2 regions of the Aneurinibacillus sp. XH2 genome follow, and region 2 is predicted to be linked to the other one. Evidence: a T-box and tRNA genes for the amino acid it is inferred to sense, from the RefSeq annotation. Region 2 holds a T-box; the other holds one or more tRNA genes.
What was found. A T-box is a leader RNA that pairs with one kind of tRNA and senses whether it is charged. The one in region 2 lies ahead of tyrS (tyrosine--tRNA ligase), so its partner is inferred to be a tRNA-Tyr.

Region 1 (6,198 bases), 670 kb from region 2:
GTGTTCCTCCACATCTCTACGCATTTCACCGCTACACGTGGAATTCCGCTCTCCTCTCCTGCACTCAAGCTCCCCAGTTTCAGATGGCCCTCCACGGTTGAGCCGTGGGCTTTCACACCTGACTTAAGAAGCCGCCTGCGCGCGCTTTACGCCCAATAATTCCGGACAACGCTTGCCCCCTACGTATTACCGCGGCTGCTGGCACGTAGTTAGCCGGGGCTTTCTCGTCAGGTACCGTCAGACCGGGAGGTCATCCCGGCGGTTCTTCCCTGACAACAGAGTTTTACGATCCGAAGACCTTCCTCACTCACGCGGCGTTGCTCCGTCAGACTTTCGTCCATTGCGGAAGATTCCCTACTGCTGCCTCCCGTAGGAGTCTGGGCCGTGTCTCAGTCCCAGTGTGGCCGTTCACCCTCTCAGGTCGGCTACGCATCGTCGCCTTGGTAGGCCGTTACCCCACCAACTAGCTAATGCGCCGCAGGCCCATCTGTACGCGGCTCAAAAGCCTTTCCATGCCGAACCATGCGGTTCGGCATCCTATCCGGTATTAGCTCCGGTTTCCCGGAGTTATCCCGGTCGTACAGGCAGGTTGCCTACGTGTTACTCACCCGTCCGCCGCTAACCTCAGGAATGCAAGCACTCCATCGGTTCGCTCGACTTGCATGTATTAGGCACGCCGCCAGCGTTCGTCCTGAGCCAGGATCAAACTCTCCAAAAAAGATGAAGATTGATACGCAAGCTCGTAAGCTAGCTCATAAAGTAAAGAATGTTTTTCGGGCCCCATAAAAGTGCCTGAAATCAACTTTGAAGCTGACCTTCACTTTCATGGGATATTTACCTCGCACACAAACGAGTGTCACTGTTCAGTTTTCAAGGGACTTCTTTTATTTCGCCTCTTTTTAGCGGCGACTTTTTCATTCTATTATATCTAAAAATAAATTGCAAGCACTTTTTTTAAAAAGTTTTTTGTAATATCTAATGGGCCTAGGCTGACTTGAACAGCCGACCTCACGCTTATCAGGCGTGCGCTCTAACCAACTGAGCTATAGGCCCAAAATCTATGTATGGAGGATAGGAATCGAACTCACGTATTCAGCTTGAAAGGCTGATGTTCTACTATTGAACAATACTTACAAAAAACAATTCAATCGCTTTTCATAGAAAAACGTGGTCGGGAAGACAGGATTTGAACCTGCGACCCCCTGGTCCCAAACCAGGTGCTCTACCAAGCTGAGCCACTTCCCGAAATAAATGGCGTGCCCGGAGAGACTCGAACTCCCAACCTTCTGATTCGTAGTCAGACACTCTATCCGGTTGAGCTACGGGCACGAAATACCTTTGCACTTATATCAATGGTGCCGAGGACCGGAATCGAACCGGTACGGTAGTCGCCTACCGCAGGATTTTAAGTCCTGTGCGTCTGCCAGTTCCGCCACCCCGGCATAAAAAAAGAGCCTTTGCTCTTATATTATAGATGGAGCGGACAACGAGACTCGAACTCGCGACCCCAACCTTGGCAAGGTTGTGCTCTACCAACTGAGCTATGTCCGCATGAAAATGGTGAGCCATACTGGACTCGAACCAGTGACACCCTGATTAAAAGTCAGGTGCTCTACCAACTGAGCTAATGGCTCCAACAAACAACAAAGATGACCTGATATCGCAAACGCCACAGAATTTCGCGGTTATTTACGATAAAAATGGCTGGGGTACCTGGATTCGAACCAGGGAATGACGGAGTCAAAGTCCGTTGCCTTACCGCTTGGCGATACCCCAACTTCAATGGTGGAGGGGGACGGATTCGAACCGCCGAACCCAGAGGGAGCGGATTTACAGTCCGCCGCGTTTAGCCACTTCGCTACCCCTCCATATTCCCCATCTGATTATAATTAATAGCTTGTCCAACTATCTATGGTCAAAAAATGGTGGCTCGGGACGGAATCGAACCGCCGACACGAGGATTTTCAGTCCTCTGCTCTACCAACTGAGCTACCGAGCCAAATTACCATATATTAAAAAAAATAAAATGGCGGAGCCGACGGGACTCGAACCCGCGACCTCCGGAGTGACAGTCCGGCGTGAACTCCAACTTCACCACGGCTCCGCATCAAAAATGGTGCCGGCGAAAGGAATCGAACCCTCAACCCCCTGATTACAAGTCAGGTGCTCTGCCAGTTGAGCTACACCGGCATATTATTTGCTTTCTTTTTCAAGGAATGGATAGATGGTGGAGGGTGACGGGATCGAACCGCCGACCCTCTGCTTGTAAGGCAGATGCTCTCCCAGCTGAGCTAACCCTCCAGATGGTGACCCGTAGGGGATTCGAACCCCTGAATGCCAGCGTGAAAGGCTGGTGAGTTAAGCCACTTCTCCAACGGGCCACAATGGCTCCGCAGGCCGGACTCGAACCAGCGACCGATCGGTTAACAGCCGATTGCTCTACCGACTGAGCTACTGCGGAATGAATAACAAATTATGAAACAATCCAACTGCTCCTTCATCCTTAAGAAGTATTAGCAGTGACGTTTTTTAATATATCATGTACAAACCAAGATAGCAAGTACTTTTTTAAAACGAATGAGCAATTTATAAATAAAAATTTGCAGATAAATTAAGTAACGCTCAATTTTACTACTGAACTACGTTTGGTGTACCGGTTCGCATAGCAGGAAGCTACGTAAGAATCGGGTTTAATTTTTGCTTCAATTCCCATGGCCTGAATCCTTCCCACCATCTCTTTAATTAATTCTTTTGTCGATCCCTGTTTTCCTATATCTAAGTGAATCGACATGGTAAAATCCGCACCTTTTTCCACATATGGCAATAATACGTCCGAAATCTTGGCAATCATCTCCGGCGTTATATAATAAGCAATCTCTTGACTCAGCGAAGTCTCCAGTGATATTTTCTCCCGTAGGCTCTCAATACGCCTTGGTACGATACAGTCGCGCAGACAGCCCCAAGCTCCTTTTCCAATGCGGTGAATTAACACAGCGGACGTAAATTTTGTATATGTCTGATACGCGTGCGAGTCTGTACCGATAGCCATGGAATACCGTGCCAGCGGATCATATGCAATAAAATGCAGGATACGCTCAAAAACTTCGTCAAAACTAAAAAATCTTTCACTCATGTTATAAAACACACCTTGCTTATAAGCCCGTTTCGTTTCCATTGTATCCCTCCTATCTTCCGTTCCTTACATTTATTGTTGCTTTATTTCAAGAAAATAAAAAGACCATCTCACATGTATGAGATAGTCCTGTTATTACCTTATCGTCGCTTCAGCGTTTTTATACGTGTTTTTCACGGAAAGGAACGCGGTAAACATACGGCGGATACAGCACGGCATAAAGATGACCATTTCCTTACATTTCATATCTTCACCGAGCATGCCGCCATCCCCTTTCCTTTGTTTTTTAATTATATTTATTGTACCACTAATACGAAACAATTCCAGTGGAAAAAGTTATAAAATTTCGTAAATTTTATGCGAATTTTTTGTTTAACCTCTAAAACGTGGTTCCCGCTTTTCCACAAAGGCTGCTACACCTTCAGGAAAGTCGATCGGGTCAATGTACTGTGGATATCCGCGGTGTCCAAATGCTACTTCCGTGAACGGCACACAACGTGCTACCGCTTCTTTTGCTGCTTGAAGCGAATTCATAGAAGCACGAGCGATTTTCTGTGCTAATTCCAATACAAAGCTTTCTGCGTTCTCCTCCTCAACAAGATAATTTAACAAGCCAAGTCTGTACGCCTCCTCACCTGTAAATGAACGCCCTGTAAAAATCAAATCCTTCGTCCGGCTCGGCCCGATTAAATTAACTAGACGCTGGGAGAAACGCTGGCTAATCGTAATTCCCAATTTTCCAATTGGTATCCCCAACAACGCATTAGGCGTTCCCACACGTAAATCGCAGGAAAGCGCCAGCTCCAGACCTGCTCCCATCGCCGGGCCATTGATAAATGCAATTGTCGGAATACGTAAATACTCGAACGAAGAAATGGCATCTTCCATTAAAACAAATGCTTCATTCGCTTCCTCAATCGTCATTTTATGAAACGCTTTAATGTCGGAACCAACTGTAAACTGCGGTCCTTCCCCCCGCAAAATTGCCGTTTTGATTTTTTTGTTTTTTTCTATTTTCTTCCCAATATCTGCGAGCACCTTCCACATCTCGGGTGTCATAGCGTTCTTGGATTGCGGCCGTTTAATGGTTACGATCGCTAATCCTGCCGTCTCCTGCCAAACAATTTTTGCTCCATCTTCAAAGCGACTAATTTCTAACTTCAAATGATCACCTCATTATTTGCTTGTATTCAGCTGTGAATAACTTTTAAACAAGACACTTCCTTAAATATCTAAATTCATTATAATTCTTATTTATTCAAACTGTAAGACTAGACAAATGAATTGTCTATATGTAATTTATAAATAATGAAAATTTTTAGAAAAAATTGTAGGGAGGTTGCTATGGAAGTCTTCGAAAAGTTTCTATCGGAAGTAAGTACTATCGTATGGGGCCCGCCCTTGCTCATTCTGCTTGTAGGAACAGGAATTTATCTAACGTTCCGCCTATCATTCTTGCAATTTACCGAACTTCCTCACGCTTTAAAGCTCGCTTTCTCCAAAAATCAAGATCAAAAATCGGAGGGCGATATTTCTCATTTTCAGTCTCTAATGACCGCTTTATCGGCGACGATTGGTACGGGTAATATCGCCGGGGTCGCAACTGCTGTCGTAGCCGGGGGGCCGGGCGCCGTATTCTGGATGTGGATTACGGCCATTTTCGGCATGGCTACCAAGTATTCAGAAGCTATTCTTGCCGTTAAATACCGTATCAACGGCAAAAACGGCGAAATGTCTGGCGGTCCAATGTACTACATTGAACGTGGATTAGGCTGGAAATGGCTTGCTGTCTGCTTCGCGCTGCTTGGTTCGTTCGCCGCGTTCGGTATCGGAAGCTCCGTGCAATCCAACTCAGTTGCCGAATCCGTAAAAGCCAGCTTTGGCATCAGTCCTTGGATTACAGGTCCCGTCCTCACCGTTCTTACTGCGCTCGTCATTCTTGGCGGAATTAAAAGTATCGGACGTGCAGCAAGTATTATCGTCCCTTTTATGGCAATTGTCTATGTTCTTGGTGGACTTATTGTTATTCTTACTAACGTTGATAAATTACCAGGTGCAATTGGACTTATTTTTACCGATGCATTTACCGGCCAAGCCATGGCAGGAGGCGCTATCGGCACCGTCATTCGTTACGGTGTAGCGCGCGGCGTATTTTCCAACGAAGCAGGTATGGGCTCCGCACCAATCGCGGCAGCAGCGGCCAAAACTGACCATCCAGGGCGTCAGGCACTTGTCTCAATGACCGGAACGTTTCTTGACACCATTGTTGTATGTTCGATCACTGGTATTGCTCTGGTTATGAGCGGCCTGTATACAAATAAAGGTTTGGAAGGCGCCGCCTTAACCACGGAAGCATTCAATCAAATGCTGCCGGGGCCGGGCGGATGGATCGTTACTATCGGTCTGATCTTCTTTGCCTACTCTACTATTCTTGGATGGTCGTATTACGGAGAAAAATGTTTTGGGTATCTTTTCGGCACGAAAGCGATTTTCGGCTACCGGCTTATATATACGTTTACCGTTTTCCTTGGAGCGGTGGCCAAGCTTGGACTCGTATGGTCCATCGCCGATATTTTAAACGGTCTCATGGCTTTGCCAAACTTAATCGGCCTGCTCGCCCTGTCGGGTGTGGTTGTGGCTGAATCCCGACACTACAGTAAATACGTAAAACACACATCTCCTGATTCCATACCGAAACAAGCAGACGCTTAACCAGATGAAAAGAGAGGCTGTTAGGCCTCTCTTTTCATCCTGTTTCACACCGATTGTTCCTCGAGTTCAGCAATCATTTCCTTATTTAGAATTTACCTACCCACGTTCTTATCCCAAAATCCACACTAGCCTTACACAGTATCTCAAGTACCCATAGCATGGAACGGAACATTACAAAAAAGGCGCCTGTCAACTTCTGCCCTTATCCCTTCACTACAAGATCCAGCTTCCCGGTTTCCGGATGGATAACCAGGCCATGTACCGCACTATGTGGTGGAAATAGCGGATGTTTCTTAATATTATACACCGTCTGCTTAACACTCTCTGCTACACTATTAAAACCGGTCAGCCAC
Region 2 (6,198 bases):
CGCACGACCAATCGCTTTATAATAGCTATGTTCAGGTCCGACGCCTGGATAGTCGAGACCAGCAGCAATCGAATGTGTAGCGGCAGGCTCACCATTTTCATCTTTTATCATGTAACACTTGAAACCGTGAATGATCCCTGGCTCCCCAGCTACAAGCGGCGCGGCATGCTGCCCCGGTGCAAGCCCTTTTCCGCCTGGTTCAACGCCGACAATGCGTACTTCTTTGTCATCAAAGAACGGAGCGAACAAACCAATGGCGTTGCTTCCGCCACCCACACACGCGATAATATAGTCCGGCAGCTTTCCTTCTTTTTCAAGATGTTGCGCACGTGCTTCTCTGCCAATAACGGATTGGAAATGGCGTACAATAGTGGGGTATGGGTGCGGTCCGACAGCCGACCCGAGCAAATAAAACGTACTTTCGTAATTCTCCGCATAGTCCTTGAGCGCAGCGTCTACCGCTTCCTTCAGCGTGCGGGCGCCGTCTTTTACCGCTACTACTTTCGCCCCCAAAAGTTCCATACGAAATACGTTCAATGCCTGACGGCGAGTATCTTCTTCCCCCATATAAATGACGCATTCCATTCCAAACATCGCGCATGCAGTCGCTGTCGCCACTCCATGCTGACCTGCCCCTGTTTCCGCGATCACACGCTTTGCGCCCATGCGCTTGGCAAGCAGAACTTGGCCCATCACATTATTGATTTTATGCGCTCCCGTATGGTTTAAGTCTTCACGTTTTAAATAAATTTTCGCGCCTCCAAGCTTCTCAGTTAAGCGCTGCGCATAATAAAGCGGGTTCGGGCGCCCAACATATTCCTTCAAATAATGTTCCAGTTCTGCATTAAAGTCAGGCTCATCCTTATACCGTTCAAACTCCTGCTCCAAATGATCGAGCGCAGCCTGCAACGGCTCTGGTACAAAGCTCCCCCCAAACTCCCCGAAGTATCCCTTTTTTGTTTCCACTTTACTCATCTTTTCTAACTCCTCTCAACGATTCTCTTCTATTACTTTCTACAGCAAACTTATCTTGGTTGATATTGTACTATATTTATGTTCCCTTTTCATCTTTTTCTTTGTGATTTACATAATTTTTCTGTATTTTCTCAATCTATTTTTTCTTAGTAAAAAAGATTACATACGATTGAATACGGAGAAATTTGTTGCAAACCGGATAGACATCACTTTTACAGCGATGTTCGGCGCATCGTTTTCTGCCATTTTCCTCAATGAAACGCTTCATTTCGTAGTATTTTTGACTCTGCTGTTCGTTGCGACCGGAATTATTATTGTCAACCGGGAAAAATATTGACTTTCTATTATAAGGGAATATAATATTATTTATGTGCTTCATCCTAGGGTAGCAATGATTTTAGGTAAAAACGTCTGGTCAATTCATTAGCTTCCTCCCTTAAGGGCAGCGGCTGTTTTATCCCTTAATGGAGCATGCGGCGGAAACGCTACCGTCCGAAGAGCATGCAGTAAAGTTAGGAACTAGCCAGGCGGAAGTAAACACCTATTAAATCTAAATGTAAAGGAGAACGGAATTTTATGGCACGTTATACTGGACCACGCCACAAATTGGCTCGTCGTCTGGGCATTTCCCTAGACGGAACTGGCAAAGACATCAAACGTAATTTTCCACCGGGACAACATGGACATTCCCGTCGTAAAATGAGCGAATACGCGATTCAGCTTACTGAAAAGCAAAAGCTTCGTCATATGTACGGCTTGATGGAAAAGCAATTCCGCAAAACATTTAACGAAGCAACAAAAATGCCTGGGGTTGTCGGTGAAAACTTCATGAAGCTGCTTGAGTCTCGTCTCGACAACTTGGTATATCGTCTTGGTTTCGCACCAACTCGTCCGGCTGCACGTCAGTTGACAACTCACGGCCACATTACAGTAAACGGCAAGAAAGTAAACATTCCTTCTTACCGTGTGAAACCTGGCGATGTAATTGGCCTGCGCGAAAAGAGCCGCAACTTAAGCATAGTAAAAGAATCGCTGGAAGCTCGTGCATACCTGCCAAACTATCTGAGCTATGATGAAACAAAAATGGAAGGTACGTACACTCGCCTGCCAGACCGTGAAGAACTGCCGGCTGAAATCAACGAAAAGTTGATCGTCGAGTTCTACTCTCGTTAATCTTAAATTCAAGCAAAACTCCCGTCGTCTCCGACGGGAGTTTTATTATTATTTAATCACTACTTTCACGAATTTGCGTTTCCCGACCTGAACGATCATACCGTCTTCCACGGCGATATGCTCATCCACGGAAGTCACTTTTTCTTCGTTGATTTTTACGGCACCTTGTTGCACCATGCGGCGCGCTTCGCCATTTGACGGCACGAGTTCCAGCACAGACAAAAGCTTGATAACCCACATCTTGCCGTCTTCCAATTCGCTTACGGCTACTTCTTTTTCCGGAATATCCGCAGGTAGCGCGCGCTGCTGGAACACGGTTTTGAAATGTTCTTCCGCTTGTTTTGCCGCTTCTTCACCCCAATACATTCTTACAAACGTATACGCAAGGCGCATTTTAGCGTCGCGCGGATGCACGGAACCGTCAGCTAACCCTCTCTTGAGCCTCTCCAATTCTTCCATAGAAATATCGGTCGCTAGTTCGTAATATTTTACCATCAGTTCGTCTGGAATTGACATGGCTTTGCCGTAAATTTCTTTCGGTGGCTCGCTAATACCGATATAGTTGCCCAAGCTTTTGCTCATCTTCTGTACGCCATCCAATCCTTCGATGATCGGCATCATCAGCGCGCATTGCTGTTCCTGTCCGAATTCCTTCTGCAACTGACGGCCCATCAACAAGTTAAACTTCTGATCCGTCCCTCCCAGTTCCACATCGCTTTCCAATACTACCGAATCATATCCTTGCATCAACGGATAGAAAAACTCATGGACGCTAATCGGTTGATTATTTGAATAACGTTTTTCAAAATCATCCCGTTCAAGCATTCGAGCTACTGTTATTTTCGCAGCTAAGTTTACTACATCTGCAAAATTCATAGGCGCTAGCCACTTGCTATTATAATTGACCTCAATCTTGCCTGTATCGAGGATTTTCGCAAACTGTTCTACATATGTCGCTGCATTCTTTTTGACTTCCTCTTCTGTAAGTTGCTTTCTCGCCTCGGATTTCCCGGTCGGGTCACCGATTCGTCCTGTGAAATCGCCAATAACCAATTGCACTCTATGTCCTAACTCCTGGAATTGACGCAACTTGTGAAGCACCACAGTATGGCCAATATGAATATCCGGTGCGGATGGATCTAGCCCAAGCTTTATTTTTAGCGGCTTTCCAGTTACGACAGAACGCTCCACCTTTTTTCTCATTTCTTCTTCCAGTATAATTTCTGCCACACCACGGCGGATAATGCTCATCTGACGCTCTACTTCACGCGCCTGCTCTTCGGTCAAAGCAATGCTTTCTTCAATCATGTCTGCTTCCTCCAATTCCTAATTTCTTAAAACAAAATAAAAAACTCGTCCCAAAAAGGGACGAGTTTGCTCGCGGTACCACCCTTACTTAAGGGCAAAAAAGCCCTTCACTCATACGGATAACGGCCTATTCCAAACGAATATACCGTCCGCCCACACATCTATACGGAGCGGAATTCACTCCAACGCTGTATTTCGCTGCCTGGCCGGGCCGGTTCTCACCTTCCACCGACTCTCTGCTGCTTCCGGTTCCAAAGCCACTACTGATACGCCTTCATCGTGAATAAAATGATATTATGCCTTTGTTATTACCATAATAACTAAAAGTAATAAGAGAATGCAACATTTAACCTCAGGAATCGTCTTTATGATATAATGTCTCTGTTACAGGTAAGGGGGAATTGTATGGAAAAACAAAACGGTTCCGCAAGTACGCCGGATAGGCCAAGGCGCAAAAAAAGCATTTGGCATACTCTTCTCATTATTTTTCAAGTTTCTGCCATTCTATTCTTTATGGGCGTGCTTTTCGCATGCGGTACCGCCGCTGGTTATGTCGCTTCGCTTGTCAAAGACGACCCGGTTCGCAGTTATAATGAAATTTACCAAAAAATCTCTACCAATAACTTAACCGGATTCGCATATTTCAAAGACAAAACAATGATCGGCCAATTGATCACAGCAGAAGACCGTCGGCTTGTATCGCATAAAGAGGTCTCACCTCATTTAATTGATGCTATCATCTCAACGGAAGACAAATATTTCTTTGAGCACAACGGGATCGTTCCTTCCGCCATCGCCCGGGCCGGAATCCAGCAGATTACCGGAGCATCGGTGCAGACAGGAGGAAGCACCCTAACCCAGCAACTTGTAAAACAAACGATCCTTTCGCCCGAACAAACAATGGAGCGAAAATTTAAAGAAATCTTCCTTGCATTGCGAATAGAGCGCATGTTCAGTAAGGAACAAATTCTCGACGCGTACATTAATAAAATGTACTTCGGAAAAAACGCCAATGGTTCGAATGTATATGGCGTTCAAGCGGCAGCTAAAGGGATTTTTGGCGTGAATGCCAAAGATTTGAATATCGCCCAATCGGCTTATCTGGCTGGAATGTTGCAGGCACCTTCTTCTTATATTCCATTTAAAAAGAGGGGTCTTCAACTGGGAAAAGAGCGCCAAAAAATCGTGCTGAACCGCATGCTGGAAAACGGCAAGATCACGAAACAGCAATACGATGAAGCATTGGCTTATGATATTGAAGCGCACTTGGCTAAACCAACACCTAAAGCGTTTGAGAAATATCCATTCCTTATGATGGAAATCGAAAAACGCGCAGCGGAAATCCTGTTACAACAAGATTTTGAGAAAAAGCCGGAACTAAAAAATCAACCGTATGAAAAACTTCTGGAAGAAAAACGAATGGCGGTTCGTCAGGGTGGCTACCACATTTATACCACCATTGATAAACGCATTTATGAAAAAATGCAGGAAATCGCCACTGATTCTGATAACTTTGGCCCGGAACGTCCACCAATCGGTGGCAAGCGAATGCCGGAACAGGTAGGAGCTATCCTAATCCATAATAAAACAGGGGCTATTCTCGGCATGATCGAAGGACGTGACTTCGAAATTGAGAAAACAAACCATGCAACCGTGCCCCGTCAGCCGGGTTCGGCAATCAAACCTGTCGGCGTGTATGCCCCTGCTATTGAGGAAGGCATTATTTCACCTGATTCAATCGTTGTCGATGAGGAGACTGTGTTCCCTGGTGGATATACCCCGAAAAATGACTCCAATAACTTTAAAGGGCCGATGACCATACGCCATGCTCTGAAATTTTCACGTAACGTACCGGCCGTTAAAGTGTATTTCGAAACCGGGGTTAAAAAATCGCTTTCTTACGTAAAGAAAATGGGCATAAACTCAATTGTGGACAGCGACTACTACCTGCCTACTGCACTCGGTGGATTTACGCATGGGATTTCTGTGGAAGAGCTAACAAATGCGTATGCTACCTTCCCAAATGAAGGGAACTTCATCGATGCTTATTTAATTGAGCGCATCGAAAACAGCGAGCATGAAGTGATATACCAACACAAACCAAAACCGGTACGCGTGTTCTCACCACAGACCGCCTGGATGATTACGGATATGTTGCGCGATGTTATCGACAGTGGTACCGGAACAAGGGTACGTCCCTACAAAATGGGACGCGATGTCGCAGGAAAAACAGGAACATCGCAGGATTATCGAGATAAATGGTTTGTGGGCTACACCCCCGACATTTCTCTTGGGGTATGGATTGGCTATGATAAAAAATACAAACTATATAAGAGCTCATTTTATAACGCTCAATACGTCTGGGGAAAAATTTTCAGCTCCGCTCTGAAAATCGACCCGAATCTTTCGCCTGCCGGCAATTATATGAAGCGTCCGCCAGGAACGTCCATGGCAGCCATTTATAACGCCGATTTGGCAACTTCAAAAAATCCTGCTTCCTATGGAAAGACGGAAGAAGAGAAAAAGAACGACAGCGAACAGAAGCCAAACACTGAAGGCGAAACAGTGGATAAAAACAAAGCGAAAGAAGAGAAGCCAGAAGACGAAACAAAATCCGAGCAGCCCGGTGATAATGCCGATAAGCCAAAAGAAGACAACAAGCAGTCGGATGAACAAAAAACTCCTTCCGACAAAAAGACGAGTAATGATGACGGCGAAAAAACATCTTCGAAGAAGCAATCC

Region 1: it has a tRNA-Tyr gene. The T-box ahead of tyrS (tyrosine--tRNA ligase) is inferred to sense a tRNA for this amino acid. The anticodon was not compared.

The regions. Positions count from the first base shown of each region.
Region 1 covers NZ_CP014140.1:3,457,602-3,463,799, forward strand. Annotated here, with positions in the region: rRNA gene ACH33_RS17175 (16S ribosomal RNA) at 1-718, opposite strand, end outside; tRNA gene ACH33_RS17180 (tRNA-Ile) at 980-1,053, opposite strand; tRNA gene ACH33_RS19560 (tRNA-Glu) at 1,066-1,126, opposite strand; tRNA gene ACH33_RS17185 (tRNA-Pro) at 1,169-1,245, opposite strand; tRNA gene ACH33_RS17190 (tRNA-Arg) at 1,253-1,329, opposite strand; tRNA gene ACH33_RS17195 (tRNA-Leu) at 1,354-1,442, opposite strand; tRNA gene ACH33_RS17200 (tRNA-Gly) at 1,476-1,551, opposite strand; tRNA gene ACH33_RS17205 (tRNA-Lys) at 1,559-1,634, opposite strand; tRNA gene ACH33_RS17210 (tRNA-Gln) at 1,702-1,776, opposite strand; tRNA gene ACH33_RS17215 (tRNA-Tyr) at 1,784-1,868, opposite strand; tRNA gene ACH33_RS17220 (tRNA-Phe) at 1,924-1,999, opposite strand; tRNA gene ACH33_RS17225 (tRNA-Asp) at 2,028-2,104, opposite strand; tRNA gene ACH33_RS17230 (tRNA-Thr) at 2,115-2,190, opposite strand; tRNA gene ACH33_RS17235 (tRNA-Val) at 2,226-2,301, opposite strand; tRNA gene ACH33_RS17240 (tRNA-Glu) at 2,305-2,381, opposite strand; tRNA gene ACH33_RS17245 (tRNA-Asn) at 2,386-2,461, opposite strand; gene ACH33_RS17250 (ribonuclease H-like YkuK family protein) at 2,612-3,175, opposite strand; gene ACH33_RS20420 (hypothetical protein) at 3,269-3,394, opposite strand; gene ACH33_RS17255 (enoyl-CoA hydratase/isomerase family protein) at 3,506-4,297, opposite strand; gene ACH33_RS17260 (alanine/glycine:cation symporter family protein) at 4,478-5,845, shown strand; gene ACH33_RS17265 (beta-class carbonic anhydrase) at 6,048-6,198, opposite strand, start outside.
Region 2 covers NZ_CP014140.1:2,787,168-2,793,365, forward strand. Annotated here, with positions in the region: gene trpB (tryptophan synthase subunit beta) at 1-975, opposite strand, end outside; gene ACH33_RS19445 (hypothetical protein) at 1,145-1,312, shown strand; gene rpsD (30S ribosomal protein S4) at 1,552-2,148, shown strand; gene tyrS (tyrosine--tRNA ligase) at 2,197-3,456, opposite strand; T-box leader at 3,510-3,743, opposite strand; gene ACH33_RS13795 (transglycosylase domain-containing protein) at 3,862-6,198, shown strand, end outside.